Regions from separate parts of the Luteococcus sanguinis genome, predicted to be linked through region 2. Evidence: predicted binding sites of a transcription regulator. Region 2 holds the regulator's gene; each other region holds the start of a gene.

Region 1 (8,036 bases), on a different contig from region 2:
GCGACAGAGTTCTCGAACCGAGCCCGGAAACCACCGACATCGGTGGTTTTCGGGCTCGGTTGCGCTCATGGAACACTGGACGGCGTGCTGCAGGTCAAGGATCTCGAAGTCAGGGCGGGCGCCCGGTTGCTCGTCTCACCCATCTCCTTCCAGGTGATCAACGGCGACAAGGTGGGTCTGGTCGGTCGCAATGGCGCCGGGAAGACCACCCTCACGCGCATCCTGGCGGGGGAGGGGCTCCCCGCCGGCGGCCAGGTAACCCGCTCGGGCCAGCTCGGCTACCTTCCGCAGGACCCACGCGACCCCGACCTGGAGACCATCGCCCGCGACCGCATCCTCTCGGCCCGCTCGCTGGACCGCGTGTTGGTCAAGATGCGCGACCTGGAGCAGGCGATGAGCACGGCCACCGGGGACGAGCGCGACCAGGCGATGACCGCCTACTCGAAGGCCGAAGGCCAGTTCGTCGCCGCCGGTGGCTATGCCGCCGAGAGCGAGGCGCACCGGATCGCCGCGAACCTCTCGCTGCCCGACCGCGTGCTGGCGCAGCCGCTGCGCAACCTGTCCGGTGGTCAGCGCCGCCGCATCGAGCTGGCGCGCATCCTGTTCTCCGGCGCAGACACACTGCTGCTGGACGAGCCCACCAACCACCTCGACGCCGACTCGATCACCTGGCTGCGGGACTTCCTCAAGACCTACCCCGGCGGGTTGATCATGATCAGCCACGACACCGGCCTGCTGGACGCGACGGTGAACCGGGTGATGCATCTGGACGCGAACCGCGCCGAGATCGACATCTACTCGATGGGCTGGAAGCTCTACCTCAAGCAGCGCGAGACCGACGAGAAGCGTCGCAAGCGCGAGCGCGCGAATGCCGAGAAGAAGGCCTCGCAGTTGCTCGCCCAGGCCGACAAGCTCGGCGCCAAGGCGACCAAGGCATCGGCGGCGCACTCGATGCAGAAGCGCGCTGAACGGATGCTGGCCGGTCTCGAGGACGAGCGCGCGGCCGACAAGGTCGCGAAGATCCGTTTCCCGGAGCCCGCGCCCTGCGGCAAGGTGCCGCTCACGGCCAACGACCTCTCCAAGACCTATGGCTCACTCGAGGTCTTCATGGGCGTGGACCTGGCGATCGACCGGGGGTCGAAGGTCGTCATCCTGGGCCTGAACGGCGCCGGCAAGACCACCCTGCTGCGCATCCTGGCCGGGGTGGAGGAGTCCGACACCGGCGAGGTGCTCCCCGGCCACGGGCTGAAGCTCGGCTATTTCGCGCAGGAGCACGATCTGCTGGACCTGAACTCCACGGTGCTGGAGAACATGGTCGCCTCGACCCCGAACATGAACGAGACCGAGTGCCGCAAGGTGCTGGGCTCCTTCCTGTTCACCGGCGAGGACGTCGAGAAGCCCGCCCGAGTGCTGTCGGGTGGCGAGAAGACCCGGCTCGCGCTGGCGACGCTGGTGGTCAGCGCGGCGAACGTCCTGTTGCTGGACGAGCCGACGAACAACCTCGACCCGGCCAGCCGCGAAGAGGTGCTCAACGCGATCCGCACCTACGCCGGGGCAGTGGTGCTCGTGACCCACGACGAGGGCGCGGTGCACGCGCTCGACCCCGACCGGGTGCTGGTGCTGCCCGATGGCGTCGAGGACCTGTGGACCCCCGAATATGCTGAGCTGATCTCGCTCGCCTAGCGGCTCCCATCCCACTCGCACTAGCGTGGCAGCACACCCGTCCCACCCCGAAGGAAGGCCCGTCCATGGCAGTGACGCAGCCCCCGTCCAGGCCGGGCCGCGGCGCCCGCGTCGTCGGTGAACAGCGCAGCCAGCTCGGCGCCGACCTGGCTCTTCGCTACGGGGACGGGGAATCGATCCGCGCGCTGGCGATCGACCTGGGCCGTTCCTATGGCTGGGTGCAGACGGTGCTCAAGGAGGCCGGGGCGGTGCTGCGCACCCGCGGTGGGGACACTCGTTCCCCCGCGGCTCGCGCGCGCATCCCTTCGTCCGTCCGCCCGGTGCCGGTGCCCCCCGTGGCGCCGGAGGTGGCGGCCCAGAAGGTGGTGGATGCGGACGCCGCCACCCTCCCGCCGCAGGAATCGGCGAAGCCCACGAAGGCGAAGTCGTCCAAGAAGGCTGACAAGAACAAGCAGGGCGGCAAGCCGGACAAGAAGAGGCCCGACAAGTCGCCCGCAGGCAAGGCGTCGTCCGCGAAGACGTCGTCCGCCAAGGACAGGAAGACCGAGAAGAGCACGTCCGGCAAGGCCAAGAGCACGGCAGACAAGAAGAAGCCCGGCAAGAAGAACGGGCGCGACAAGCGGAAGTGAGCCAGCCAGCGTGAGCATGGGGATGGGCATGGGCCGTGCAGGCGGCGGCGTGATGGGTGGCCTGCGCAAGGACCAGTCGGTGAAGAGTCATCGGCTCGCGCCCGGCACCGTGCGTCGCGTCATCGGTTATGGCAGGCCCTACCGCGGGCTGCTGGCCGTCTTCGGGGTCTGCATCGTGCTGGACGCGGTGCTGGCCGTCGCCCCGCCCCTGTTGTTCAAGTCGATCATCGACGAGGGCGTGCTCAAGGGGAACAGCCGGCTGGTCATCACCCTCGCGGCCGTGGTGGGGGTGCTGGCCGTCATCGAGGCGGGCATCGGGATCCTGAACCGCTGGTGCTCCGCGCGGATCGGCGAGGGCCTGATCTTCGACCTGCGCACCCAAGTCTTCGACCACGTCACCTCGATGCCGCTGGCCTTCTTCAGCCGCACCCACACCGGCAAGCTGGTCAGCCGCCTGCAGTCGGACGTTCTCGGGGCGCAGCGCGCGTTCACGTCCACGCTGTCGAGCGTGGTGAGCAACATCATCCAACTGGTGCTGGTGCTGGCCGCCATGCTGGCGTTGAACTGGCAGCTGACCCTGGCGTCGCTGGTGATGCTGCCGATCTTCTTGGTGCCCGCACGCATCGTGGGCGGCCGGTTGGCCGACCTGACCCGTGACTCGATGCAGCTGAACGGGGACATGTCCGCGATCATGACCGAGCGGTTCACGGTCTCCGGTGCGCTGCTGGTCAAGCTGTTCGGACGTCCGTCGGAGGAACACCGGCTGTTCGCCGACAAGGCCGGCGCGGCGCGAGAGACGAACGTCCGGATCGCCCTGGTCGGACGATACTTCATGACCTCGCTGACGCTGGTCGCGGCGCTGGCGACCGCGCTGGTCTACGGCGCGGGCGGCGTGATGACCATTCGCGGCGCCATCACCGTGGGCACGTTGACCGCGCTCGCCAGCCTGCTGGCCAGGCTCTACGGGCCGCTGGTGCAGCTGACCAATGTGCGGGTGGACGTGATGAGCGCGCTGGTGAGCTTCGAGCGGGTCTTCGAGGTGCTGGACGTCGAACCGCTGGTGGCCGACCGTCCGGGCGCCCATGCCGCGTCCGGGCAGGCGTCCATCGACTTCGACCGGGTGCACTTCACCTACCCCGAGCCCGAGGAGGTGTCGCTGTCGTCGCTGGAACCGGTGACCCCCGGCGTCGAGGCCCGCAACACCGAAGTGCTGCACGGGATCAACTTCCACGTCAGTCCCGGGCAGACGCTGGCGCTGGTGGGGCCGTCCGGGTCGGGCAAGACGACGATCACAAACCTGCTGACCAGGCTCTATGACGTCACCGAGGGTGCCGTGCGGGTCGGCGGGGACGACGTGCGGGAGCTGACCCTGGCCTCGCTGCAGCAGATGGTGGGCTATGTGACGCAGGACGCGCACATGTTCCACGACACGATCCGCAACAACCTGGCCTACGGCGCTCCCGAGGCCACCGAGGAGCAGATGCGCGCGGCCCTGGCTGCGGCGCAGGTGCTGGAGCTGGTGGACCGGCTGCCGGACGGGCTGGACACCATGGTCGGGGAGCGCGGCTACCGGCTCAGCGGTGGCGAGCGGCAGCGGCTGGCGATCGCCCGGTTGTTGTTGAAGGCACCGCCGATCGTCGTCCTCGACGAGGCGACCGCGCACCTGGACAGCGAGTCGGAGGTGGCCGTGCAACGGGCCCTGGACACCGCGATGGCCAACCGCACCAGCGTCGTGATCGCGCACCGGCTGTCGACGGTGCGGGCCGCCGACCAGATCCTGGTGGTGGAGCAGGGGAGCATCGTCGAGCACGGCACTCATGACGAGCTGCTGGCCGCCGGGGGTCCGTACGCCGAGCTGTACCACGCCCAGTTCACGGAGGACTGATGAGTGAGGCTGCTCGGGAAGTGAACAGGTCGCGCATCCGCGTCAAGGCGATGCTCATTGCCCCAAACCCGGAAGGAACCGCGCACGCGGTCAGCGTCAGTGGACCGTCGCTGGAGAACCCCGAGGGCTTCCACCGGTTGATTGGCGGCTCGGTCGAGTTGGGGGAGACCCATCGTGAGTGCATCATCCGCGAGGTGGACGAGGAACTTTGTGCCCGCATCGACGACCTGCGCTTCCTCGGCGTCGTGGAGAACATCTTCCGTTACGAGGGCGAGCTCGGGCACGAGATCGTCTTCGTCTGGACGGGACTGTTGGACCCGCCGCCCGCCCTTGAGGGCGCCACGATGACCGAGATCGACGGGACCGTCCTGCCGGTGGTCTGGCGGCGGTTCGGCGGCGGCGAGGACGTCGTGCCCCTCTACCCGGCCCGGGCCGAGGACCTGTTCACGGCGGAAGCCCCGGGACGCTGACGATGGCTGGGGACGAGGTGATCGCCAAGATGCCTTCCCGGTTGCGCCCGGTGCTGTCGCCTGCCCGTGCGATCCCGAGCCCACGCTCGATGGCCCGGTCCGGGTAACCCAGCAGGCTCACCCCCACCGGGCGCTGCTCCCTTGCTTCCCCCACGGGGGCACAGGGGAATCGCGTGATCAGTGAATCCATGGTCGTTTCCCGTCTGGGAAAGAATCCAGTGCCTCCGCTGGACGCACACATTCGACCGCGTGAGCCCGCACGGATTCCGCACGCGAGCAGGTGGGTGTGTTCGATCAGGCGACGAGGGGGACGACTTCCTCCGGAGCGTCCAGCGCGATCGTGTGGGAACGCGTGACGAGATAGCGGTGCCCGAGCGGGCTGGTCCAGACGAACAGACCTGATTCGGGTTGGTCGAGTTTCCAGCCCCCGTGGGTCTTCGCACGATGCACGAACCGGGTCAACGGTCCGAGGTTCTCCAGCCGGGTCTGGCCCGGGGGTCCGCCGGGGTGGTAGGGGGCCGTGTGGTCCAGGTCACACCGGGCGGACGAACGCGTCGACCAGGGGAAGACCTCATTGGGATTGCGTAGTTGGACAGCCTGGCGCAGCCTGTCCGGCGCTTCGTAGGCATCGCTGGCTGCGGTCCGGTTCGCGTCCACGACCGGACGCACGCCGACCCGGTGGTTGCGCAGCATCTCGGCTGCCCACTGGGCCAGCATCGGGCCGACCTTCTCCACGCGAGCCGGACCGTCGCCACCAGCCAGTGTGGTGTCCGTGAGGTGCACCACGAGTTCCGCAGTGGGGAGGAGGAGGTCGGGATCGACGGTGATCATGCCGCAGGCGTGCCCTGGCTGCCCGGCGCGGATGCAGTCCTCGAACTCGTCCGGGTCTTCGGGCAGGTGGTCCATCAGGTCGGCTTGCAGAACCTGTAGTGCGCGCCCCGGATTCGCGAGAACCCCAAGGGACATCGCGCGCAGTGCGTCGTGGGTGCCCCGCTGGCCACCCTCGCGGAGGATTCGTGTCACGCGGTTGAGCTGGCCGTCCAGCAGGATCGCGTCCCCAGCGTCCAGCCACCCGTCCACGTGACTGACGCCGTTCTCCGACTCGCGGATGTCGACCCGCCGGCGCTCCAGTGCACGCTCCCGTTCGGCGTCTGCCTCGTCGGGATCGAGTAGCTCCAGTACGAGCGCGCGAGCCAGCTCCTGGGTCTTCTTCCACGACATGCCGACCATCACCGGCGACAGTCGGCGATCGAGTTCGAGGCATGCGTCGTGTGGGAGCAGGCGAGAGATCGACGCCAGTTCGCGCGCCTGCCACACGGGCACGGCGCCCTGGTCCAGCAGTCGCCAGAGCTGGGGGAGTCGGTGCCGCACGTCCAGTGCGTCGGACATCAGCGCTTCCACATGGTCGTTCGTGACGCCGAGGTAGGAGCAGATCTCCAGGGTGCAGAACTCCGCGACCTCGGGGGTGCCGTCGGAGCCGACCTGCACCAGCCGTTCGGTTCCTGGCAACATGAAGGTGGGGTCATCGTCCAGTTCGGAGTAGAGGTCGGCGATGTGGGCGGCGAGTTGGAGGTCGAGGGCCTGCGCCCGACGGATCGCGTCCCTGTTCCGACGCATCAGGCGGATCGCCTCATCCCGGTCTGCCGGTAGTTCCTGCACTGCGCCCACCCCCTCTCACCTTCGAGCTGTCAAATGGAATTATATTCAAACACCAGTTCCAATGCAAGGTTCCACGTGAAGAAATCAGGGGTCAAGACACCCTGTGGGGGGCCGTGCAGGGGCTCGTTCGGTCAGGTGTGGCCCGGGCCCCGTAACGGAGCTGCCGCTCCAACGAGCCAATGCCCTGGGATGACGAGTTTGTACCGCCTGCCGCGTGGCAGCGCCAGACCGGCTGGGCGCCAAGCCGGCCGTGACGTCGGTCCGCCGGTGTTACCTGGGCTCCCTCATCCCCGCTGGGCTGGCTTGCGGAAGATGCTGACCTGGACGTCGGCGTCCACGCTCATACCCTCGCGCACCGATTCGTGCTGGTGGAAGGCGTTGGGACCCATCGCGACCAGGTCGGCCAGAGCCTCGGCCGACAGATCGATCGTCCAGGCGATGCGCTGGGTGCCGATCGGCTCGAAGGCACCCGCGAACTGACGCTGCACCTTGGCCAGCTTGTCGGCCTCGAGGCCCATCAGTCCCAGGGATTCCCGCGCCCGCGCCAGGTGTCCCGGGTTGGGCGTCACGACCAGCAACAACCCGCCCTGGGCCAGCACCCGGGCGAACTCGGGCGCATTCCGGGGCGCGAAGACGCAGGTCAGCAGGTCCACCGAACCGGAGCGCACCGGCAGCCCCGCCCAGGTGTCGGCCACCACCGACCCAGCATGGGGGTGCGCCTTTGCGGCCCGGCGAGCTGCCATGGGGGAGACGTCCGTGGCCAGGCCCACCGCATCGTCCAAGGCGTCCAAGACCTGCGCGAGATACCAACCAGTACCGGCCCCGACCTCGAGCACCCGGCGCGCTCGTCCCGCACGGTGCACCAGTGCGTCCGCGATCGGACGGTAGTGACCGGCTCCCAGGAAACGATCCCGGGCAGCCACCATCTCGGCTGTGTCGGCGTTTGCCGGCGCGGCACGTCCGAGCAGGTTCACGTGCCCCTGTTTGGCGATGTCGAAGCGGTGCCCTTGGCGGCAGGCCAGCGAACCACCGTCCCTGGTCAGAGGCGAACTGCACTGCGGGCAGGCCAGCAGGCCCAATGCGACATCGATCATGGAAGGGGTGTCGACCAGGTCACAGCGCGCGCATGGCGCCGCCGTCGACCGGCACCAGGCAACCAGTGACATAGGACGCGGCGTCGGACAACAAGAAGGCGGCGATGCGGCCGAACTCGGCGGGATCACCCATCCTGCGCAGGGGGATACCGGCTTCGGTGGCGGCCTTCGCTGCGGCGGGGTCGGGAGCCTGCCCCAGCAGGTAGGTCATCCGGTCGGTACCGATCGAGCCGGGCAGCACGCCGAAGGCGCGCCCGCCCGCGGGACCCACCTCGTCCGCAAGCTGCTTGACCAGCATGGCCAGCCCGGGACGAAGACCGTTGGAGGGCGCCATCTGCGCCAGCGGCGACTTCGCGGACGACGACAGCACCAGCCCGGCGCGCCCCTGCGGGTTCGCCGCGAACAGGGCTCGTGCCACGCGCACCGCGGGCATGAAGACGGAACCGAAGGCGTCCGCCCACTGCTCGTCCGTGGTGTCGAGGACGGTGCCCTTGGGCGGTCCGCCGACGCTCACGAAGGCACCGTCGATTCGGCCGTAATGTCCCACGGCAAGATCCACGGCCCGCTGCGGGAGGTCGGCGTCGGCCAGGTCACCGGCAAGAACCGCTGCACCGAG
Region 2 (8,036 bases):
GTCTCGATGAACTCCTCGATGTCGGGGTGGTCGATGTCGAGGACGACCATCTTGGCCGCGCGGCGGGTGGCGCCCCCGGACTTGATGGTGCCCGCCGAGGCGTCCGCGCCACGCATGAAGGAGACCGGGCCGGAGGCGGTGCCGCCGGAGCTGAGCAGTTCCTTGGACGAACGAATCCGCGAAAGGTTCAGGCCGGCGCCGGAACCGCCCTTGAAGATGAAGCCCTCTTCCTTGTACCAGTTCAGGATCGAGTCCATCGAGTCGTCGACGGAGAGGATGAAGCAGGCGCTGACCTGCTGCGGTGAGGGGGTGCCGACGTTGAACCAGACGGGCGAGTTGAAACTGAAGTACTGGTGCACCAGCATCCAGGTGAGTTCGTGCTCGAAGATCTCCGCGTCCGCCTCGGTGGCGAAGTAGCCGTGGTCGAAGCCTGCCTTGGCGTAGGTCGTGACGACACGGTCGATCAGGGTGCGCAGGCTGGCCTCGCGGGCATCGGTGCCGACGGCGCCGCGGAAGTACTTGGTGGTGACGATGGTGGAGGCGTTGAGGCTCCAGAAGTCGGGGAACTCCACGCCGTGCTGGGAGAAGACGGTCTCGCCGGTGCGCCAGTTCGTCTGGACGACGTCGCGCTTCTCCCAGGTGACCTCGTCATAGGGATGGGTGCCCTCGGTGGTGAACACGCGCTCGATCGTCAGCCCCTGGGGCTGCTTGGTGCCGCGTCGCGCGGTCTTGGTGCTCTCGCTCATGATGGCTTCCGCCTCGATCTTTCTCTCTGGGAAATGGGTGGGTGTCAGGGACGTGGTGTTGGCCGTGCTGCTTGGGACGCGGCGATGGTTCGTGGTCAGTGGGCGGGCTGTGCCGCGCGCAGGTTGGCGATCTCCGCCTCGAAGTCGTCCACCGAGTCGTAGTGCTTGTAGACGCTCGCGAAGCGCAAGTAGGCCACGGGGTCGAGTTCACCCAGCGGCTTGAGGATCGCCAGACCGACCTCGTCGGTGGGCACCTCGGCCATCCCGGACGCGCGCAACGCCTCCTCGACCTGCTGGCCGAGCCGGGCGAGTTCGGCCTCGGTGACGGGACGTCCCTTGCAGGCCTTGCGGACCCCCTGGATCACCTTGTCGCGGTTGAAGGGTTCGACCACGCCGGACTTCTTCAAGACCACCAGTTGCATCTGCTCAATGGTCGTGAAGCGACGCTCGCAGGCGGGGCACTGACGACGACGACGGATGGAGCTGCCGTCCTCCGATGCGCGGGAATCGAGGACGCGGGAGTCACAGTGCCGGCAGAAGGGGCAGTACATGGCGCGGTTCCTCTCGTTCATGGGCACGTCGTTCATGGGCACGTCGTTCAGGGGCACGTCGTTCAGGGGCACGGCGGAGCCGCCCGGGGCGGGCCGCGCTGTGGATCTGGGTGTGGATGCAGCTGTGGACATCATGTGGACAACAACCACAACTTGTGGACGAACCACATGCTTGTAACCACTAGATGTAGATACCGTAGGCCCGCCCGACCACAATTTCAAGCTGCCGACACGACACGCCGATCCCTCGGCGTGTCGCCGGGGGCGAGTGCCTCACACGGCAACGCGGACGATGTCGAAGCCCACTCCCGCGACCGCCCAGACCACCAGCCAGCGATCGAGGCGCCCCGGCCAGCCGGTCGGCCACCAACGCCTCCCCGAAACCAGCTCGGCCCCCCACACGCCCCCCGCAACCAGGAGCTGGGCCAGCACGATGAGCACGAAACCGTTGGCCTGCCATGCCGCTGCCACGTCACCGCGCAGCAGCGCGGTGCCCATCGTCGTCGCCCCACACAAGGGACAGCGCACGCCGGTGGCCATCCGGAAGGGGCAGGGCAAACCGTGACCGCTGAGCAGCGCCACCGCCGAGAGCCCGGCGCCCACCACCAGGAAGATCCCGAGACGGCGCAACGCGGCCGAGGCCGCCTGGCGCGGACTGGGATTGGACGCGGACACGGGCACGTGCCCATTCTCCCCCACCTGGCGTGTTCAGTGAGCGGTGGGACCCGCCCGTCTGCCGCGACATCGAAAGAGCCGACCGCTCACCAGTTGGTCGGCGCGCCCATTGGGCAACCGAGCAACTGGCCCCGCCACGTCCTAGCATCGACAGCGGATCCCCGTTGCACCCACGAGCGGGTGCCCACCACCCAGTACACGAGGAGAAGACGTGACCGAGGACAACAAGCCCACCAACCCGTGGCGCCCGAACCTGCCAGAGGAGCCCACCCAGGTGAACGACCCCTGGCGCACGGGCTCCACCCCGAGCGACGATCCGACCGCCGTCGACCCGCTGGCTCCGAACGACCCGCTGGCTCCGAACGACCCGTGGGCGAGCACCCAGCAGCCCGCTGCGGCGAACGACCCTTGGGGCAACACCGCACAGGAGGGCACGCCGGCGGCACCCGCCAACCCCTGGGGCAACCCGCAGGAGGTGCAGCCGCCCACCTCCACCGACCAGTGGGGAGCCCCCGCCGATCCGGCACCGGCGACCAATGATCCCTGGGGCTCGCAGCAGGGCCAGCAGCCCACGCCGACCAGCGACCCTTGGGGATCCCAGCCGACCACGCCTGCCAGTGATCCCTGGGGAGCCCAACAGTCGTCGACCGAAGGCCAGTGGGGCGCGCCGCAACAACAGCCGACGGCCAGCGACCAGTGGGGCATGACCCAGCAGCCGGCAGAACCCCATGGCCAGACCAACGCCCCCTACGGCCAGACCACCAATCCCTACGGGCAGGCAGCAGCTGGCCCAGCCAACGGTGCCGCCGCTGGCGCGGCAGTGAACAACCCTTGGCAGCAGAACCAGGGCGCTGGGCTCGGCTACGGTCAGTCCGACCCCAATGCCGTGTGGGGCAACCAGCCCGGCTACGGCATGAGCGCCCCCGTCCTGGCGAGTTTTGGCAAGCGCGTTCAGGGCTACCTGCTTGACTATGTGCCGGCCAGCATCGTGTTGAACCTGCTGCTGAACTTCGACTATGGCAGGACGCTGGCCGATGGCACGACGCACGTCGGCATCCGTAACAACACGGTGGGCACGTTGATCGAGCTGGCGATCTTCGTGGCCCTGGCCTTCCTGAACAAGAATGGCCAGACCCCCGGCCGCCGCTGGGCCAAGACCCAGCTGGTCAATGAGCAGGGCCAGCCGCTACAGGCAGGCATCCCCTCGCTGCCCCGCTATGTGGCCCACCTGTTGGACTCGATCTGCTTCCTGGGTTGGCTCTGGCCGCTGTGGGACACCAACCGCCAGACCTTCGCTGACAAGATCGCCAAGACTCGCGTGATCGACCTCGAAGCCTCGCGGATCGACCCCAACCAACACTGACGCTGCGACCCAGCTGCGCAGTGGCATGACACCCTCCGGGTGCTCAACGGCCCCCGGCCAAGGTGATGGTCGGGGGCCGTTCGCAGTTCATGATCAGCGGTTCGAGATCAGCGCTCCATCAAGGGCAGCGACTGCCACCCCGCTCACAGCGTCCTGGGTCAGCGGCGCGTTGCTGACCTGGAAGAACTGCACCATCACCACGACCACTGCCGCCACGGCCAGTGCCACGAACGTGCCGAGGACCAGGGCGAGCCCGCGATCAGTGAGTTGGAGCGCCGGCTGGGGACCTGCCACGCGCACCGAGGAGCGCGCCCGAAGCGACACCGGCCGGTCAAGGGCGGGAGCCATCGGCTGCGCAGGGCGACCACCGGGGGCGTCGAGACGCTGCGGACGGGCGATCGGACCTCGCAATTGCTGCGGACGCGACCGCCTACGGACGCCGGGGGCGGAGCGGACTGCTGCGGTGAGGGTCGAGACGCTCATGGACAACTCCTTCTGGTGAGACAACCGCACGAGACCATCCGTCTCGAACAGGTGTTCGATGATGCGACTGTAGCGCAGATGTCGCCCGATTCAAACAGGTCTTCGAATGAGTTTTCGCAGCCTTTCGATCGAGCCCCCTGGGCCACATTCGTCGAGCCAACACGAGCCCGCTGACAGGAACTCGCGACACGCCACGCAAAGCATCGAACAGACGTTTGAATCAACATTCGAAAGCGATAGTCTCGGACCATGGCGAACAGCGACGAGCAGACACCGGGGACCACCGCGCAGCCGGTCAAGCGGAAGGTGGGTCGACCCTCCTTCAAGCAGGTGCGCGAGGAGTTCGAGGCCCAGGGCGCCAGCACCGTGCGCCAGCTGCCCGAGGGTCCGATGGACCGCGATGGCCTCACCATCCGGCAGCGCCGGGTGCTTGAGGTCATCCGCGACGCGATCCAGGCCCAGGGCTACCCGCCGAGCATCCGCGAGATCTGCGAGGGCACCGGGCTGGCCAGCTCGTCGTCCGTCGCCCACCAGCTGAAGATGCTGGAGCAGAAGGGCTTCCTGCACCGCGACCCGAAACGCCCCAGGGCGATGGAGCTGCACCTTCCCAAGAGCCTGCGCCAGGAAGACCCGGCCGCATCCGCCGACGTCACCGGCATCAACGACCACTTCCCACAGGCCGTGAACGTGCCGGTGGTCGGCCGGATCGCCGCCGGCGGCCCGATCCTGGCCGAGGAGATGGTGGAGGACGTCTTCCCGTTGCCGAAGCAGCTGGTCGGCGAGGGCACCTTGTTCATGCTGGAGGTGCGCGGCGACTCGATGGTCGATGCGGCCATCTGCGACCGGGACTGGGTGGTCGTCCGCCAGCAGCCCAGTGCCGACAACGGTGACATAGTCGCCGCCCTGCTCGACGACGAGGCGACGGTCAAGACCTTCCAGCGCAATGCCGGGCAGGTCTGGCTGATGCCGCACAACGAGCTCTACTCCCCCATCGACGGCAACGACGCCACCATCCTCGGCAAGGTGGTCGCGGTGATGCGGCGGATCTGACCTTCGTGCGGGCCCAGGTCCGGGTCAGGCCCGGCGCATCGAGAACCCGAGTGGGTGGCCGGCATGGCGACGACCAACTCGTGGTCGCCGTGCAGGCCCCTGCCGTCGACGGACGGGCGAACACCGCCGTCGTCACGGCCCTGGCGGATGCGCTGGGCGTGCGTCCCCGACAGGTCACGATAGTCCGCGGGCAGACCGCACGCACCAAGCTGGTGGAGTTCCCGGACGACTGCCGGGACGCCTACCTCAGCCTTCTGGACGCTCGACCTTAGTCCTCGCGTCCGGCCCGCAGACGACGCAGCGCCTGCACCGCCACCTCGCGGTCGCGAGTCATCCAGAAGTCGGGCATCGACGCCCTCAGGAAGCTGCCGTACCGAGCGGTGACCAGCCGCGGGTCGAGCACCGCCACCACTCCCTTGTCACTGGTGCGGCGGATCAGTCGCCCGGCCCCCTGGGCGAGCAACAGCCCGGCGTGCGTCGCCGCGACGGACATGAAGCCGTTTCCCCCCGCCTCGGCCACAGCCTGCTGGCGGGCCTGCATCAACGGGTCATCCGGGCGCGGGAAGGGGATCTTGTCGATGATCACCAACTCGCAGGTGTCCCCGGGCACGTCGATGCCCTGCCACAACGAGACGGTGCCGAACAGACAGGTTTGCGGCTCGGCGACGAAGCGTCGGGTCAGCTCGGACAGCTGGGCATCTCCCTGACACAGGATGGTCATCTTGGGCAGTTGCTTGCGGACGTGTGCGGCGGCCACCTCGGCGGCTCGCTGCGAAGCGAACAAACCCAAGGTGCGCCCGTCTGCCGCCCAGACGAGTTCCGCGATCTCGGCCAGCGCCTCGTCGGTGATGCCCTCCCGGCGCGGGTTGGGCAGGCTGGTGGCGCAGTAGAGGATGCCCTGCTTGCCGTAGTCAAAGGGGGTGCCGACGTCGATCCCCCGCCATGCCAGCGGGTTCTGCGCATCATGGGCGCCCTCAACCAGCCGGTCGGCGCGACGCAGCCCAATCTGCCCGGCCACCTGCTCGAACCCGCCTCCGATCTTCAAGGTTGCCGACGTCAGGACGGTCGTCGCCTGGCCCAGCACTCGCTCGCGCATCAGCCCCGCGACGCTCAACGGCGCGACATTGGCCTGCCGTCCGAAGCGTTCGCGCTCGCTCACCCACACCACGTCCACGGGAGACAGGTCTGCCATCCGCTCGGCGATGTCGAAGACCTCCTTGACTGCGGCCGACGCCGTGGAACGCTCCGGGTCGACGTCCTTCTTGCCCTGCTTGTCCGCAAGAGCCGAGACCACGCGACGCGAGACATCGCGGACGATCTCGAAGGCGCTGACCGCGGCCGCGTCGGGTTCGGTGACCCGGCCCGGTTCGGTGTCGTCGAGGGCCGCCTTCAACGCGTCCCCGCACTCGAGGAACTCCAGGCCCAGGTCGTCATCCAGCCAGCCCAGCGCTCGGCGAGCGACCCGCTCGACCAACTGCGGTGAGAGTTCGGCGCTGGCAGCCCCCGTCACCCGGGAGACCAGTTCGTGGGCCTCGTCGATCACGACGATGTCGTGCTCGGGGAGGGCTGTGCCCCCGTGCATGGCGTCGATGGCGAGCAGAGCGTGGTTGGTCACCACCAGGTCCGAGTGGCGAGCCTTCTCCCTGGAGAGCTCCACGAAGCAGTCCTGACCGTGGGGGCATCGCTGCGCGCCGAGGCACTCCCGAACCGGCATGGAGACCAGCCCCCAGGCGCGCGGGGTGTGCGGCGGCGCATCGTCCCGGTCGGCCAGCCCCTTGGCCTTGAACTGGTCCTCCGCCCAGTCGCGGAGCATCACCACCTCGGCACCGAGCTTCGTGGTGTCGTCCGCGCCCTCGGAGACCGCCGTGACCAGGTCACTGCCGCCGAGCAGGGTGTCTTGTTCGTCGACGACGCCGTCGCGGGTCTTCAGCAGGCAGGCGTAGTTGGTACGCCCCTTGAGGATGGCATGTGACGGTCGCCGTCCCAGCACCCGCTCCACGGAGTCGAGGGCATTCGGGATGTCGACGTTGGCGAGCTGGGCCTGCAATGCCAGCGTGGCGGTGGCGACGACGATCCGGCTCTCGCGGTTGTTGGCCAGATGCACCAAGGAGGGCGTCAGGTACCCGAGCGACTTGCCAGTACCGGTGCCCGCCTGCACGAGCAGGTGCTCATGGGTCTCGAAGGCATCCTCGATGGCGCCAGCCATCTTCTCCTGGCCGGGGCGCCGCTGGCCGCCGATCTTCTCGACCGCCGCCGCCAGCACGCCGGCTGCCCTGAGTGCCTCCGGAGCTGCAGGTTCGGACTGGTCGGCTTCAGGCACCACGACAGCTTACGCGAGCGCATCGTCCCCGGTCAGTCGACCACGTAGGGGGCGAGCTCTCCAGCGAGGTCCGGGTGGACGCGTGCATCCACCAGCGAACCCTCACCCGTGTGCTCGACGGTCAGCAGCTGGCCCGCCTTGTGGATCTTGTCGACCAGGTCACCGCGCCCATAGGGCAAGAGCACCCGGACCGGCACCTCGGGGCTCGGCAGCCGGGACTCCGCCACCGCACGCAGCTCGTCGATGCCCACGCCCGTGCGGGCCGAGCAGAAGACGGCGTCCGGGAAGGCCGTGCGCAACGACTGGAGCACGTCCGGGTCGGCGGCGTCGATCTTGTTGATCACCATCTGCTCGGAGACGTGGCTGGCCCCGATGTCGTTGAGTACGCTGCGCACGGCGTTGACCTGTCCGAAGGGGTCGGGATCGGAGCCATCGACCACGTGCAACAGCAGATCGGCGTCCGAGGTCTCCTCCAGCGTCGACTGGAAGGCCTCCACCAGGTCGTGCGGCAGGTGCCGGACGAATCCAACGGTGTCGGTGAGGGTGTAGACGCGTCCGTCACCGGTGGTGTGGCGTCGTGTGGTCGGGTCAAGGGTCGCGAAGAGCGCGTCCTCGACCAGCACCCCGGCTCTGGTCAGCCGGTTCAGCAGCGACGACTTGCCGGCATTGGTGTAGCCGACGATGGCGATCGAGGGGATGCGGTTGCGCTTGCGGTCTGCGCGCTTGGTCTCGCGAGTGCCATCCAGGTCGCGCATACGGCGGCGCAGGATGGCGATGCGGGTATTGATCCGACGGCGATCGGTCTCGATCTTCGTCTCACCGGGGCCACGGCCACCGATTCCGGCGCC
Region 3 (8,036 bases), on a different contig from region 2:
TAGTCGCCCTCGCCCAGCGGATGCAGGGCGGCGCCGTTGATGCCCAGTTCCTCGGACAGCTCCCGGGCTGCCGATTCCTCCGGACGCTCGCCGTGCTGGAGCACGCCGCCGGCGAGGAAGTCCCAGCGCCCGGGGTAGACGTCCTTGTCGTCCGCACGACGGTGGACGAAGACCTCCCCGGCCCCGTTGACCACCGCGATCCCGGTCGCGCCGTGACGCAGGTTGTCGCGCCGGACCTCCCGGCGCGGGGCGGTGCCGACCCTGCGTCCCTGCTCGTCGAAGAGATCGACAACCTCCTCGCTGGCCACGTCGTCGCTCAGCCCTGCAGGGCCTCGCGCCAGGCGCCCTCGGCGTCCAGGTCAAGCACATGCATCCGCTGGGTGGCGCGGGTGAGCGCGACGTAGAGCACGCGCTCCCGGCCGGGCGCCTCGGCGACGATGTCGTCGGGGCTGACCACCAGGACGCCGTCGTACTCGAGGCCCTTGGACTGTAGGGGGGTGACCAGCACGGTGCGGTCCAGGTGCGCGACGAGCGCAGGCACCTGCGATGCACCGCGGCGCACCTGTGGCACCAGCGAGGGCGGGACCACCAGCCCGATGGTCCCCTCCACCTGGGCAGCCAGTTCGGCCACCTGCTCGCCGATCGCCTCCATCAGTTGGTCGCGCGGAGCGACCAGCAGCGCTGGCTCGACGCCCGTCGAGCGCACCGCGTGCGGCAGGTCGGCATCGGGGAAGACTCGCTGGATCACCTTGGCGGCCAGCTCGAAGACCTCGGCCGGGGAGCGGTAGTTCGTGCTCAGTCGGAACTGGCGATAGGGGGCCCGGCCCACGAGCTCGGCCATCGCCTCGTCCGTCTCGGACTGGATGGGCCACGAGCTCTGCGCAACGTCCCCGACCAGCGTCCAGGAGGCCTGGGGCCCACGGCGGCGCAGCATGCGCCACTGCATCGGCGTGATGTCCTGTGCCTCGTCGACCAGTACGTGGGCGAAAGTGTTGTTCGGCTCGTCATCGTCGAGTTCGCGCTCGTCGCGCAGCACGTCGGCCATCGTGACGAGTTCCTCGACGTCGCCGCCGCCCTCGATGAACAGCGACCTCTCGTCCTCGCTCTGCCGGGGCGCCGGGCCGATGATGGCAACCAGCTCGTCGAGCAGTGCCACGTCGGCCACCGACCAGGTCTGGGCGTCCAGCTCGTCCTCGTCAATGCCGTCGTGGGTGGCGTAGCTGCTGGCCAGTGCCTCGCGCTCGTGGGCGTCCATCAGGTCGCTCGCGAGACGCTCCAGCAACGCCGGGTCGGCGCAGCGGCTCAGCACCTGCTGGGCAGACAGGGTCGGCCACCAGGCATTCATCGCCATCTGGAAACCGGCCTGGCCGCGGACCAGTTCGTCGAACTGGTCTCGCTCGAGGTCGTATTCCTCGGACGGGAAGCGCGACCACAGCGAGTTCAGCACCGCCTGATCGGCGACCTCGCGGGCCTTGTTGTTCTTGTGGCTGGACAGCAGGTCCGAGCGCATCCGGCGCAGCTTGCGGGCGTCCAGGGTGAGCACCTCGCCCTTGGCGGTCACTCGCACCCGCAGGGCGTCGTCGGTGGTGGTCATCGGTTCGACGACCAGGCGGCGCAGTAACTCCACCATCCGACGGCTGCCCTTGATGGTGGCGGCCTCGGCCGAGTCGACCCGGTCGACGTTGACGCGCAGCACGTCGGAGGCGACGCCGCCGATCGCCTTCAGCGTCACGGAGTCCTCACCCAGACTGGGCAGGACGCGCTCGATGTAGTTCATGAACACGCTCGACGGCCCGACGACCAGCACGCCTCCCTTCTCCAACCGCTTGCGGTTCGAGTAGAGCAGGTAGGCCGCACGGTGCAGCGCGACGACGGTCTTGCCGGTGCCGGGGCCGCCGGAGATCACCGTGACGCCCTGGTAGGGGGCGCGGATCGCCTCGTCCTGCTCGGCCTGGATGGTCGCGACGATGTCACGCATCTGGTGCCCACGGGCGCGGCTGAGGGCGGCCATCAGCGCACCCTCCCCGACGATCGGCAGGTCGCTGTCCGCCTCTGGGTCCATCAGGTCGTCCTCGACGCCGATCACGCGGTCGTCGCGGCAACGCAGCACGCGGCGGCGCACAACACCCATCGGGTTCTGCGGTGTGGCGCGGTAGAAGGCTTCGGCGGCCGGTGCGCGCCAGTCGATGACCAGCGGCTCGTATTCGTCGTCACGGACGCCGATGCGCCCGATGTAGCGGGTGTCGGGATCGGTCAGGTCAAGACGTCCGAAGACCAGCCCCTCGTGCTCGGCGTCCAGCACGGCCAGCCGCTTGGCGGCCTGGAACGCGAAGGCGTCGCGTTCGAACAGCGCGGTACCGTCCTCCTCGCGCATCCAGTCGCCGCGGTCGGTGACGAACTTGCCCCGTCCCTCCCGCTCGACATTGCGGGCGGACTCGGTCGCGACCTCCAACTGTTCGTAGACCCGGTCGACGTGGGCTTGCTCGATGGCGATCTGCTCAGCCACCTCGGCCGAGGGGCCGGACTCCTGCGCCTGGGGTGCCCCAGCGGCGGACTCCTGTGCAGCAGTGAACTTCGGTGCGGTCAACAGCTTTCCTCACGTGGACTGAGGGTCAATGCTACCCCTCGTGGTGGCGGTGGGAGGAACTCCGGGCACCCAGGGGCGAACACCCCCGCGTGTAGTCAGGAAAGCGCTGGTCGGGCCTGCTTGCGCGGGGCGGGCTGGGTCTTGTTGGTGGGCCTGATGTCCTCCCCGGTGCGCTCTTCGTGCACCTCATAGGCCACCAGGGCGGCGGTGAGCAGCTCGGCCCAGGGCTCGTTGCCGGCATGCTGCGCGCAGCTGGCATTCCAGCCCTCGTCAGCCCTGATTCCGGGACGGCTGCGCCAGACCCGGAAGGAGGCTGGCGCCAGCCCCCAGGCCAGGTCAGGGCGTACGGTGCGGTGGTCATGGACGGTCTCGACGGCCCGTCCGTCCGGCAGCGGCCGGTGCCAGGTGACAACTGGGTTCCCGGCGCGGTGGTCCAGGCGTTCGACGATGCCTTCGGAGGTGGCCTCGACGATACGTTGTCGCACCTGCGGGGCCAGCGCCGGCGGGCAGGAACGGCGGGCCAACCAGCCCGCGGGCCGCTGTGGGCGAGCTTCCACCGTGGCGGACGTCGGGCCGCTGTGGGAGGTGCGCTGCACGCCGCGCAGGCCGGCGCGCTCGGTGAGCAGGTCGACGACGGCGGACGCGCGTTCGGGGGCCCCCTCACGCAGCAGTTGCCAGCTGCCGAAGCGGCGATGGACGGCCAGCCGCACCGCCAGCAGGGCCGGCGCGCGGCCGGGCGGGGCGCCGGCGAGACTGGCCTGGCTACGGATGATGGTGCCCAGATGAGCGTCCTGCACGCGCTCTGCCAGACCCTCGAGGGTCAGCCCGGCCAGCAGTTTCTGCTTGGCGCGAGCGTCCAGGGCGGCGGCCTCGAACCGACGCTCGAGACCGGTCAGGCGCAGCTGCTGCCAGACCTCGTCCAACTCGTCGAGCACATCTCGCCAGCGTTCGGCGGCGCCCCGTCCGAAGGCATCCTCCACGGCGTGGAACTGGTCGCCGCGCTCGGCGGGCAGTACTAGGGTGCGTCCGTCGGCGAAGCGGTGTTCTTGCGCTGGGGCGGGTTCAAGTGTGAGGCCGTGACGGGTCAGTTCGGCGTCCATCGCCCGTCCGGACTTCTTGAACAGGTCGCGCCAGGCCGCCGGCAGCAGAAAGGTCTGCGGCAGGTCATCCACCAGCACCTCCTGCACCTCGCGCGGTGCCCAGTGGCCGCCGTCGCGTTGGCCGTGGGCATCGAGGACGACGACATGGCCCTGCTTGGCCAGCCGGGCGGCGACGGCCAGGCCGCCAAGGGTGGCGCCGTGGACGACGACGGGTTCATCGCCAAGGTCGACCCGGGTCGGGACGGGCGGAGCGGGAGTCGCCGAGTTGGTGGGGTGGGGTCCCAGGCTCACGCGGTGACCCCTCTGCCCAGCCGCGCGCGGGCCAAGCGGTAGCCCCTTTTGACCTGGGCGAAGACCAGCACGAACAGGCCCAGGCCGAACACCAGCAGGGTTCCGGCGACGATGGCGGCCGGGACGGGGTGGGTGGCGGCCAGGGTGAGCACGCCGAGCACGGAGATGTCGTTGCCGATGGAGGCCGAGACATTGGTGACTGGTTCCGGCGAGGTGTTGATCGCCAGCCGCAGGCCTGACTTCGAGATGTGGCTGAGCAGGGCGGTCACGCCGCCGACCGAGGCCAGCGCGATGGTCGTCAGCGAACCGGTCTGGCCGGCCATCAGGGCGCCGATCACGGCGCCGGCCACCGGGCGGATGAAGGTGGAGACCGCGTCCCAGGCCGAATCCAGATAGGGAATCTTGTCGGCAACGAGCTCCAGCAGGGCCAGCACGCCCATCAGCGCCAGCACGTCGGTGCGCTCGAAGCCGGCCGGGATGGCGCCGGTGCCGGCGAAGCGTCCGAGCAGACCGAGCACGAACACGGTCGCCCAGGCGTTGATGCCGCTCGCCCAGCCGGTGGCGAAGACCATCGGGAACAGTTCCATGGGGGCAATTATCGGCGAAGCGGGCGGGGGCTCGCGCATTCGTCTCTGCTGGGAGTCGTCGCGGATGATCACCTTCCCCAAGCGGCAATCCGCCAGGGCCGGGATCCGGGGCGCGCCGTACGGGGCGTCCTCGGGCTGCGGCCCACCCCTTTGGCCACCCCTTGCGCACGGTCTTGATTTCTTGTCGGAGGCGGTGTCTATAGTTGGCCATGTTCGAACGCGCGTTCGATTGGATTCCCGGATCAGGGGGCTTGGGGAAGACCCCCGGGAGGTCCGGTCGGGCGCGTGGACGAGCCCGGTACACGTCCGGTGCGGGTGGCCTCGACCCCCATCCGCGCCGGACGTCCGGTGGCGAAGGCAGCGCGATGGAGGGAAGACATGCGCCGGTACGAGGAGACGATCGAGGTGCGCCGCGGGCGCATCGGCGAGGGCATCAGCGGTCTGGAGCCGACGACCCTGGAGGGGCCTGCCCAGTTCATCTGGCGCGACCGGCTGTGGCGCGTGCTCGAGGTCCAGGCCCGCTGGGTCGAGTCCGGTGCCTGGTGGACCGGTCCTGGTGTTCGTGCGGCCCGCGGTGAGGACTGGGAGCACGAGCTCGACGGCGCCGTTGTGGGGTCCGGGGGAGACCTGCTGTGCGAGCAGGAGGTGTGGCGAGTGGAGGCCGCCAATGGACGCGCTGGCAGCCGCGGCGTCTACGAGCTGGCGAATGTGGGCGCCGACGACGCGTGGCTGCTGCGGGCCGTGGTGGACTGATGTCCGACCCCTTCGTCCACCTACGGGTGGCCTCCGGTTACTCCCTGCAGTACGGCGCCGCCAGCCCGCATGCGCTGGTGTCCCGCGCCGCCGAGTACGACATGGACACCCTCGCCCTCACCGATCGGGACGGACTCTATGGCGCCGTCCGGTTCGCGAAGGCCTGCCTCGGGGCAGGCATCGCGCCGGTGGTCGGGGTCGACCTGGCCGTGCCCTTCAGCGTCGACGACCCGCACCATCCGGGCAACAATCCCTCGCCCCGGCGCACGACCGCGGCTCGCGGCGGCGAGATCCGCGACCCGAGGCTGCCCCGGACGGTCGCTCTGGCCACCTCACGCGCCGGCTGGGGCCAGCTGTGCCGGCTGGTGAGCGACACCCACCTGGCCGGCGAGCGGGGTCTCACGGTCAGCACCCCGGAGCTCTTCGCCCGGCACGCGGACGGCGGGGAACTGCTCGTCATGCTGGGCGCCGACAGCCAGTTCGGGCTGGAGATGGCCCGTGGCCGCCGGGACCTGGCCGAGCGGGAACTGCGTCGCTGGCTCGACCTGGTCGACCCTGCACAGCTCGTCATCGCCTGCTCCAACCACCTGGTGCCCGGCCGTGGCGTGGCGAGTGCACACCAGGCAGGCGGCATGCTCGCGGTCGCCGACTCCTACGGCCTGACGGGGGTGCTGACCAACCTCGTCCGGATGGCCGAGCGGCGCCAGGCGGCGACGGTGGACGTGCTGGACGCGGCCCGTCGGCTGGTGCCGCTGGACATCCGCAATGTCGACCGGCGCAATGCCGAGGGCCACCTCAAGTCGGGCAAACAGATGCTGGAGGTGGCCGAACAGGTCGCCCGGATCGCTGGCCGAGGGGCCAACGGCGTGGAAAGGCTGGTGGGTGACACCCGCCAGGTGGCGATCCGCTCCCGGCTCGACCCCCGCGCCGACATCGGGCTGGGGGAGATCCACCTGCCCGAGTTCGAGCTCTTCCTCGGTGACCGGTCCAGGGGCGGGGCCACCGGAGCCACGGCGGCCGAGGCGATGGGCCTGCTGCGCGCGCGCTGCGAGGGCCAGGTGCCGGCCCGTTACGGCGACTGGAACGCGACCGTGCGCCGGCGTCTGGACGAGGAGCTGGACGTGATTGCCCGGCTCGGTTTCGCGTCCTACTTCCTGACCGTCGCGCAGGTGGTCGACCTGGTGCGCTCGATGGGCATCCGCTGCGCGGCCCGTGGTTCGGGTGCCGGCAGTCTGGTGAACTACCTGCTCGGCATCTCCGGGGTCGACCCGCTGGCCTATGGGCTGGTGATGGAGCGTTTCCTCTCGCCACTGCGCCAGGCCCTGCCCGACATCGACATCGACGTGGAGTCGGCGCGGCGCACCGAAATCTACGAGAAGGTGCTCGAGGTCTTCGGCGGTGACCGGGTGGCCTGCGTCGCGATGCTGGAGACCTACCGGGTGCGCCATGCCGTGCGTGACGTGGGTGCGGCGCTGAGCCTGCCGCCCGACGAGGTGGACGCGATCGCCAAGTCCTTCCCGCACATCCGGGCACGGGACGCGCGCGCGGCCCTGCGCGACCTGCCCGAGCTGCGGGCCGCCGGGTTGGCCGAGCGTCGCCTCGACGTGTTGTTCGAGCTGGTCGAGTCGCTCGACGGCCTGCCCCGCCACGTCGCCCTGCACCCCTGTGGGGTGCTGCTCAGCGACGCGACGCTGCGCGACCGCACCCCCTTGGAGGCGAGCTTCGGCGGCTTCCCGATGAGCCAGTTCGACAAGGACGACGTCGAGGACCTCGGGCTGTTGAAGCTCGACGTGCTGGGCATCCGGATGCAGTCGTCCATGGCGCACGCGCTGGACGAGGTGGTGCGGGTCGGTGGTGAGCGGCCGGACATCGACCACCTCGCCCCCTTCGACGACCCGGCCGTCTACTCGATGGTCTCCCACGCCCAGACACTCGGCTGCTTCCAGATCGAGTCGCCCGGCCAGCGTGAGCTGGTCGGCAAGTTCGGCCCCCAGGACTTCAACGACATCATCATCGACATCTCGCTGTTCCGTCCCGGCCCGGTCAAGTCCGACATGGTCGTCCCCTTCCTCAATGCCCGCCAGGGCTGGAAGGAACCCGAGTACCTGCACCCCAGCCTGGTGCCGGTGGTGCGCGAGACCGGGGGCGTGGTGGTCTTCCACGAGCAGATCATCCGGATCATCTCCGTGGTCACCGGCTGCTCGCTGGCACAGGGGGACGAGGCCCGTCGCGCGCTGGGGGATCGCGCCGGGCAGGCCGACGTGAAGCAGTGGCTGGTGCCCTTGGCCCGCGCACGCGGCTACAGCACCCAGATGATCGAACGCATCTGGTTCGTGCTGGAGTCCTTCGCCTCCTTCGGCTTCTGCAAGGCGCACGCGGCGGCCTTCGCGCTCCCGACCTACCAGTCGGCCTGGCTGAAGTGGTACCACCCGGCGGCCTTCGTCGCCGGGGTGCTCACCCATGATCCGGGGATGTACCCCAAGCGGCTGATCCTCGAGGAGGCCCGCCGGATGGGGGTCGCCGTGCTGGGGGTGGACGTGAACCGCTCGTCCGACGTGTACCGGGTCGAGCCGGTGCCCCTCGACGAGGCGGCACCGGCCTTCGTCCCGCCCCCGGGCCTGCCGGACGGATCCGGCTGGGGGATCCGGCTCTCGCTGGCCGACGTGGCCGGCATGGCCGACCTGGACGTGGTGCGGATCGTCGCCGGACAGCCCTATG

What was found. The regulator LexA, encoded in region 2, represses DNA repair genes until DNA is damaged. The targets are predictions, from matches to a motif close to TCGAACANNTGTTCGA.
Positions count from the first base shown of each region.
Region 1: a site for LexA is predicted at 6,372-6,387, ahead of ABD089_RS01555 (DUF222 domain-containing protein). Genes of this name have one in related genera too.
Region 3: a site for LexA is predicted at 4,779-4,794, ahead of ABD089_RS07610 (DUF6504 family protein). Genes of this name have one in related genera too.

Region 1 covers NZ_BAAAKI010000002.1:32,301-40,336, forward strand. Annotated here, with positions in the region: gene ABD089_RS01535 (ABC-F family ATP-binding cassette domain-containing protein) at 85-1,683, shown strand; gene ABD089_RS01540 (helix-turn-helix domain-containing protein) at 1,749-2,312, shown strand; gene ABD089_RS01545 (ABC transporter ATP-binding protein) at 2,341-4,197, shown strand; gene ABD089_RS01550 (NUDIX domain-containing protein) at 4,197-4,667, shown strand; gene ABD089_RS01555 (DUF222 domain-containing protein) at 4,962-6,335, opposite strand; gene ABD089_RS01560 (putative RNA methyltransferase) at 6,611-7,420, opposite strand; gene ABD089_RS01565 (SDR family oxidoreductase) at 7,440-8,036, opposite strand, start outside.
Region 2 covers NZ_BAAAKI010000012.1:44,622-52,657, reverse strand. Annotated here, with positions in the region: gene ABD089_RS08880 (vitamin B12-dependent ribonucleotide reductase) at 1-746, opposite strand, end outside; gene nrdR (transcriptional regulator NrdR) at 842-1,297, opposite strand; gene ABD089_RS08870 (DUF2752 domain-containing protein) at 1,571-1,978, opposite strand; gene ABD089_RS08865 (RDD family protein) at 2,184-3,335, shown strand; gene ABD089_RS08860 (hypothetical protein) at 3,429-3,818, opposite strand; gene lexA (transcriptional repressor LexA) at 4,068-4,868, shown strand; gene ABD089_RS08850 (DUF167 domain-containing protein) at 4,874-5,140, shown strand; gene ABD089_RS08845 (ATP-dependent DNA helicase) at 5,137-7,074, opposite strand; gene hflX (GTPase HflX) at 7,221-8,036, opposite strand, start outside.
Region 3 covers NZ_BAAAKI010000010.1:73,077-81,112, reverse strand. Annotated here, with positions in the region: gene ABD089_RS07630 (NUDIX domain-containing protein) at 1-308, opposite strand, end outside; gene ABD089_RS07625 (HelD family protein) at 317-2,506, opposite strand; gene ABD089_RS07620 (NAD(P)-binding protein) at 2,683-3,978, opposite strand; gene ABD089_RS07615 (DUF4126 domain-containing protein) at 3,975-4,565, opposite strand; gene ABD089_RS07610 (DUF6504 family protein) at 4,851-5,318, shown strand; gene ABD089_RS07605 (DNA polymerase III subunit alpha) at 5,318-8,036, shown strand, end outside.